One region of the Kushneria sp. Sum13 genome, then DNA from elsewhere that is predicted to be linked to it. Evidence: predicted binding sites of a transcription regulator. Region 1 holds the regulator's gene; each other region holds the start of a gene.

Evidence for each region. Region 1 encodes PhoB, which activates phosphate uptake and scavenging genes when phosphate is short. Its sites were predicted from a motif close to TGTCATANNNNTGTCANA; they were not measured.
Region 2: the regulator PhoB is predicted to act here: its motif matches at 941-958, upstream of pstS (phosphate ABC transporter substrate-binding protein PstS).
Region 3: the regulator PhoB is predicted to act here: its motif matches at 903-920, upstream of ugpB (sn-glycerol-3-phosphate ABC transporter substrate-binding protein UgpB).

The regions. Positions count from the first base shown of each region.
Region 1 covers NZ_CP199847.1:3,681,556-3,683,822, forward strand. Annotated here, with positions in the region: gene ubiA (4-hydroxybenzoate octaprenyltransferase) at 1-639, shown strand, start outside; gene phoB (phosphate regulon transcriptional regulator PhoB) at 796-1,479, shown strand; gene phoR (phosphate regulon sensor histidine kinase PhoR) at 1,486-2,267, shown strand, end outside.
Region 2 covers NZ_CP199847.1:546,755-549,021, forward strand. Annotated here, with positions in the region: gene ACUN8C_RS02635 (CvfB family protein) at 1-246, opposite strand, end outside; gene crcB (fluoride efflux transporter CrcB) at 501-890, shown strand; gene pstS (phosphate ABC transporter substrate-binding protein PstS) at 1,072-2,106, shown strand; gene pstC (phosphate ABC transporter permease subunit PstC) at 2,198-2,267, shown strand, end outside.
Region 3 covers NZ_CP199847.1:1,268,724-1,270,990, forward strand. Annotated here, with positions in the region: gene ugpB (sn-glycerol-3-phosphate ABC transporter substrate-binding protein UgpB) at 1-830, opposite strand, end outside; gene ACUN8C_RS06010 (hypothetical protein) at 1,025-1,597, shown strand; gene ACUN8C_RS06015 (hypothetical protein) at 1,659-2,267, opposite strand, start outside.

The DNA.
Region 1 (2,267 bases):
AAACGCACCCATGATCGACCGCTGGCGACCGGGCGCATCAGCGCGCGCGAGGCATTGATCCTGTTTGGTGTCCTGCTGGCGATTGCCTTCGTACTGGTGTGCTTCACCAATGCCTTTACCATCATGCTGTCGTTCGGGGCCGCGGCGCTGGCCGCCAGCTATCCGTTCATGAAGCGCTATACCCACCTGCCGCAGGTGGTGCTGGGGGCGGCCTTTGGCTGGAGCATTCCGATGGCCTTCGGCGCCGAGCAGGGCCATGTCCCGGCCGTGGCATGGTGGCTCTTTTTCGCCAATATCGTCTGGACGCTGGTCTATGACACCTGGTATGCGATGGTTGATCGTGACGATGATCTGAAAATCGGCATCAAGTCGACCGCCGTGCTGTTCGGCCGCATGGATCTGATCATTCAGGGCGCACTGCAGGTGTTGATGCTGCTGTTGCTGGCCGTGGTGGGCAGCCTTGCAGGACTTGATGGCTTCTACTGGGCAGCACTGATTGCCATCGCCGCCGTGTTTGTCCACCAGCAACGCCTTTGTCGCACGCGCACCCGAGAGGGCTGCTTTCAGGCCTTTTTGAACAATCACTGGGTGGGCGTGCTGCTGTTTGCCGGTATCGCGCTGGCGACCTGGCAGGCCTGATGTTTCGAAAGTGATGGCGTTATGCCAGGCGAGGGTGTCATAAAGTTGTCACATGAAGACGTTTGAATGACGATCACATGACGAAGCCTGTGGCCGAATGCCGTTGCGCGCATCGTCCCGGCAGTCGCCATCGCTATCCGGCAGGGGAAGCCATTCATGTCCAGAACCGTTTTAATCGTCGACGACGAAGCGCCGATTCGCGAAATGATTGCCATGGCACTCGAGATGGCGGACTTTCGCATTCTCGAGGCCGAGGATGCCAGAACCGCCCATGAGCTGGTCGTCGATGAACGTCCCGATCTGATTTTACTGGACTGGATGCTGCCCGGCGTCAGCGGGATCGATCTGGCCCGACGGCTCAAGCGTGAACCCATCACCCGCGACATCCCGATCGTGCTGTTGACCGCGCGCTGCGAGGAAGACAACAAGGTGCAGGGTCTGGAAAGCGGCGCCGATGACTACATCACCAAGCCCTTTTCCCCGCGCGAGCTGATTGCCCGCCTCAAGGCCGTGTTGCGTCGTACCACGCCGGCCGGCGTCGAGGAGAACGTCGAGGTAGACGGGCTGCTGCTTGACCCCGTCAGCCATCGCGTCAGCGTCGATGGCCGGGCCCTTGAGATCGGGCCGACCGAATATCGCCTGCTTCAGTTTTTCATGACCCATCAGGAGCGCGCCTATACCCGTACCCAGCTGCTCGATCAGGTCTGGGGCGGCAATGTCTATGTCGAGGAGCGTACGGTGGATGTGCATATCCGCCGACTGCGAAAGGTGCTGGGGGACGCTCATCAGCATCTGGTGCAGACCGTTCGTGGTACCGGCTACCGCTTCTCGTCGCGGTAGTCGGGCATGCATTACTGGCTCAATGAACTCTGGCGGCTGTCCTATCTGGTCGCCTGCTTCGGCATTCTGGGCACCCTGCTGGGCTATCCCGGGTGGGGCATCGCCCTGGGTCTGGGGATCCATCTCGCCTTTACCCTTCGACACCTCAAACGCCTCTACCGCTGGCTGGAAGCGCCGGTGGATCAGCGCCCGCCCGACGGCGAAGGGGTGTGGGGTGATCTTTTTGACCGCCTCTATCGCTATCAAAAGGGCCAGCAGCATCTGCAAAATCGCCTGCGCTCGGTGTTAAAGCGCGTTCAGGAATCAGCCGAGTCGATGAGCGAAGGGGTGGTCATGCTCGATTCACGCGGCTGTCTGGACTGGTGGAACAGCGCCGCCGAGCGCCTGGTCGGACTGGACAGTCGCCACGACCGCGGCCATCACCTGACCAACTACCTGCGCGATCCTGCCTTTATCCGCTACTTTCGCAAAATGGATTACAGCGAGCCGATCACGATCGGTGCGCCCACCAACGAGGCGCGCACCCTGTCGTGCCAGATCACCCGCTTTGGCGATGACGAACGCCTTTTGATCATTCGCGATGTCACCCGGCTGCAGCGTCTGGAGCAGACGCGACGCGATTTCGTGGCCAACGTCTCGCATGAACTGCGCACCCCACTGACGGTGCTGACCGGCTATGTCGAGACCTGGCAGGACAACGATGGCGCTCTCCCTGTCGCCTATCAGCGCGGCCTGAGTCGGATGCAGGAACAGACCGTGCGCATGCAGCATCTGGTCGAGGACCTGCT
Region 2 (2,267 bases), 580 kb from region 1:
CTGGATTTTGGGTCGCTCGGTGGTGGCGATCGGGCGATCTTCGCTGTCGCGATACAAAAAGACCCGCAGCGAGTCGCCCGGTTCGGTCGGGATACCTCGCGGTATCTGGCGCGTCGGCAGAAGAATATCGCCCAGCGAGCCGCCATCGAGAAAAAGCCCGATGGACGACGTCCTGAGGATTTCAAGCGTATTGAAACGGCCCATTGCCGGCATGGTCACGCCCCGTGCATAAAGTAAAAGCGCCATGTTAACGCAAACGCATCGATGGCGGGCAGGGGAAGGCCTTCCGCGGCACATGGCTTGTCACGGCCTCGCGGCAGTGCAATGATTTTCCCCGGGAGATGGCATGCCTCCTGAAGCTTGCGCTTCAAACCATCGCGTCCTGCCACGTCGTGATTAATGATGCCTGCAACGCACCCGGGGTGCGGGCGCAGGCACGTGCCGACATAACGTTTTTGCCCGCCACCTCGATACATATTGAGAACTTCGAGGAGTGCTGCATGTGGTTTTCCATTCTTGCCATCGGCCTTGGGGCGGCGCTGGGCGCCAACCTGCGCTGGGCGTTGTCACTGATGCTCAATGCGCTGTTTCCACCCCTGCCGCCTGGAACACTGGTGGCCAATCTGCTGGGCGCCTGGCTGATCGGGATTGCCTTTGCGCTGTTTAATCTTCTGCCGGAACTGAGCCCGCACTGGAAACTCTTTGTCGTGACCGGTTTTCTGGGCGCGCTGACGACCTTTTCGACCTTCTCGCTGGAAATGACCGGACAGCTACAGGCTGGCCGCTATCTGAGTGCATTGGCCGGCATCAGCGCCCATCTTGCCGGATCGCTGCTGATGACGGCGCTCGGCATGGCCTGTGTAACTCTTGTCAGACAGGCGCTGCGATAGGGGCTGAGAAGGGGGATAAGAAAAGAGCGCGTGGCGATATATGACAGTGCTGCAATAAAACTGACATATTTGATTGTTAACCTGGCGTTGCATTAAAGCAGCCGCGCCCTGTCTGACGGGCCGGCACGATAATCATCAGGGCGCCTCGTGCGTCCTGGCGCAAGGGAACCGGAGCAATCTGATGATCAAGCAAGTCGCTGCAGCCTTCATCGCTACCTCGCTGGCGGCCTCCGCCTCGGCCGCTACCATCACCGGCGCCGGGGCCACCTTTCCCTATCCGGTCTATTCACAGTGGGCTGATGGCTATCAGGACGAGACCGGCAACGGCCTCAACTATCAGGCCATCGGGTCCGGCGGCGGTATTCAGCAGATTACGGCCGGCACGGTCACCTTCGGTGCCAGCGATGCACCGATGACCCCGGAAGAGCTCAAGAAAAACAACCTGGTCCAGTGGCCGCAGATCATGGGTGGTGTGGTACCGGTCGTGCACGTGGAAGGGGTAGATGACGGCGCGCTACGGCTGGACGGCGAAACACTGGCCGATATCTATCAGGGCAAGATTACGACCTGGAACGATGAGGCCATCTCTCAGCTCAACCCCGACCTGACGCTGCCCGATACCAAAATTACGCCGGTCTATCGCGCAGAAGGCTCCGGCACCAACTTCCTCTTTACGCACTATCTGGCCCAGGTCAGCGAGTCGTTCAAAAACGAGATCGGTGAAGGCAAGTCAGTGGCCTGGCCGGCCGGTGTCGGGGCCAAGGCCAATGGCGGTGTGGCCAACCAGGTCAGCAGCATCAATGGCGCGATCGGCTACGTCGAGTCGGCCTATGCCGAGCAAAACGATCTGAACGTGGCACAGCTGAAAAACCAGGCCGGCAAGTTCGTGGCGGCCAACAGCGATTCCTTCCAGGCCGCGGCCGCCAATGCCGACTGGAAAAATGCCGAGGGCATGTATCTGGTGCTGACCAATCAGCCGGGGGACAAGAGCTGGCCGATCGTGGGGGCCTCCTTCATTCTCATGCATACCGAAGTGGATGACGCCAAAGCCGCTGGTGATGCGCTTGCCTTCTTTGACTGGTCGTTTAAAAACGGCGGCGACATGGCCACCGAGCTGAACTACATCCCGATGCCGGACAGTGTGGTCAGCATGGTCAAGCAGGACGTCTGGTCGCAGATCAAGGACGACAGCGGCAAGGTCATCTGGAAGCCATAAGCCCCGTTGAGCCGATGTCTCGGGCCGGGGCCATGTGCTCCGGCTTCTGTCCACCTGAAAATCCTTACGTTTTTATGCACAGGTACGCGCCATGACGACCGGCAGCAGCGTCACACCACAGGCCGCAGAGGGCGATCGGATGCAAAAGCTGTCGGCAAGCG
Region 3 (2,267 bases), 1.3 Mb from region 1:
GCAGAAGACGCCATCAACATGGCGCAGTTGCCCGAGAAAAAGCGGGGAGAGGCCTGATCCTCGCGCCCGCCATAAGCAAACACGCCGCTTTTTTGCCAGTCGATCAGATCCTGAACGTGTTTGACCACCGCCTCGCTTTTATTGAAGGTTAACCGCGCCGAAGGCCCGCCAAACCCGTTTTGTTCGCTGGCAAACGGTATGTCATGGCGCGCCGCAAAGTTTTCGAGCTGAATCCAGCTCGGCCATGTGGTTGTAAAACCGCAGCTTGCCGCGCCGCTGTCGACGATTTTTTTGCCGGCTTCGGCCACTTCTTCCCAGGTGGTCGGCGGAGCATCGGGATTCAGCCCTGCCTTTTCGAAAAGATCGCGATTGTAATAGACCACCGGTGTTGAGGAGTTGAACGGCAGCGACAGCATGTGGCCATCGGTGGTGCTGTAATAGCCGGTGACGGCCGGCAGGTACGTGGCGGGGTCAAAGGGCTGGCCGGTGTCTGCCATGAGTTCATAAACCGGATAGATCGCGCCGCGGGCGTTCATCATGGTGGCCGTACCTACTTCGTAGACCTGTGTGATGGCGGGAGCATTGCCGGCACGAAAGGCGGCAATGGTCGATGTCAGGTTTTCACTGTAGGTGCCCTTGTAGACCGGTTTGACCACATAGTCGCTTTGCGATCGATTGAAACCCTCGGCAATCTCGTTGACCTTCTCTCCCAGGCTGCCCTCCATGGCATGCCACCAGACCACCTCGGTGGCCGCCATGGCCGGCGTTGTGCCCAGTGTCAGCGTGGACAGTGTTGCCACCCCCAGAATGCCTCTGAAACCCTTGGCCATGTCGTGCTCCGTGTTGTCCTTATAACGTTCTTTGTTGCAGCGTTATGTCGAAAAGCCATCATGTGGCGAACATGTGTCAGACATGTGACAACAGCGTCCGTACGAGGGCGCGGGCATCAATATCGACAAGAGGTTAGCCAGAGGTAAAAGGGGCATGGCATCATGGCCCTTTTGAACGGTGGGCAGACGCAGCTTTGAAGATTTCATATATCACCGAATCACGGGCTCGGGATGCCTGTCTGGCCATGCTCTGTGCCAGCGTATTCGGGCGGGAAGCGGGAATTGCACCTCTGGTGGAGTTTGCCGGCGTGAGCCGACTGCTGGAGCAGGAATCGGCCCGTATCGTGGCGCTTTTTGACGACAGCAAAAAACTTTGTTCCGTGGCGCTTTTGACCCTTGAAGTGGAAGGGCGTGGGGTGGCACTCAGGCTTCTGGCCACCCCCGAGAAAAAACGGGGCCGCGGCCATGGACGTCGGCTGGTCACAAGGCTTGGCGAGTCTACCGCAGTACGGGTCACCACATCGGATCCAAGGCTTGAAGCCTTTTTCACCACGTTTGGTCTTGAGCGGTGGTATCGCCACGAAGACAGCGACCTGCGCACCGGTTTTAACGCGCGCTCCAGCGTTGACTCGCTGGCAATGGCACCGGAGGTGGTCGACTTTCAGGCCGATGCCGTGCTGCGTGCCTTCAAGCGCGACCCCGCGCTTTTTGAGCGGTACAAGACACGCTTTGCCGAAGGCCTTGAGCATTTCAATACGTTGACATGATCGAGACTGCCATCAAAAAACCCCGGCCATGGCCGGGGTTTTTTGATGAAGCGGTGTATCCCTAGAAGTTGATGCCGAAGTTAGTCTGGACGCTGGTGTGCCAATGATCATTAACCGGCGAGCCAAAGTAGTTCAGGCCGTTTTTGTTGGTGATGATGTCAAACCAGGCAAAGTAGGGGCCGGCTGTGACCAGCACGCCCAGATCGTTGAGCATGGGATCATCCTGATCACCAAAGCCGCCGTTGATGGAGGCAAAATCATCGGACGGATCGATATAGCTGAAGTCATTGAAGAAGAACAGGTTTTCAACGGGGCCCCAGTCGACGTCCATGCTGTAGCTGGCGCTGGCCGTGTACATTTGACCGCGTTTCGGAATCAGATAGTTAAAGCCAAAGGCGCCGATCTGGATGGTGTTGTCAGAGATACCGGACTGCGCTTCCGACGGATTCTTGGGGTTATATTCATAGGTCGTGGCCTGAACCATGGTGCGCCAGTTGCCGTATGACCCATCCACGCCGATGGCCGCCGACCAGTTGTCACCGCTGCGATTGGTCTGCTGGTTGTAGAGCTGCCCGCCCTTGGCCGAGACGTTCAGCTGGGTCGAGCCGTCCTCGCCATGATCAAAGGTATAGCCGGCGCGGGCAGCGAGCTGATTCTCTTCGCTGTTGCC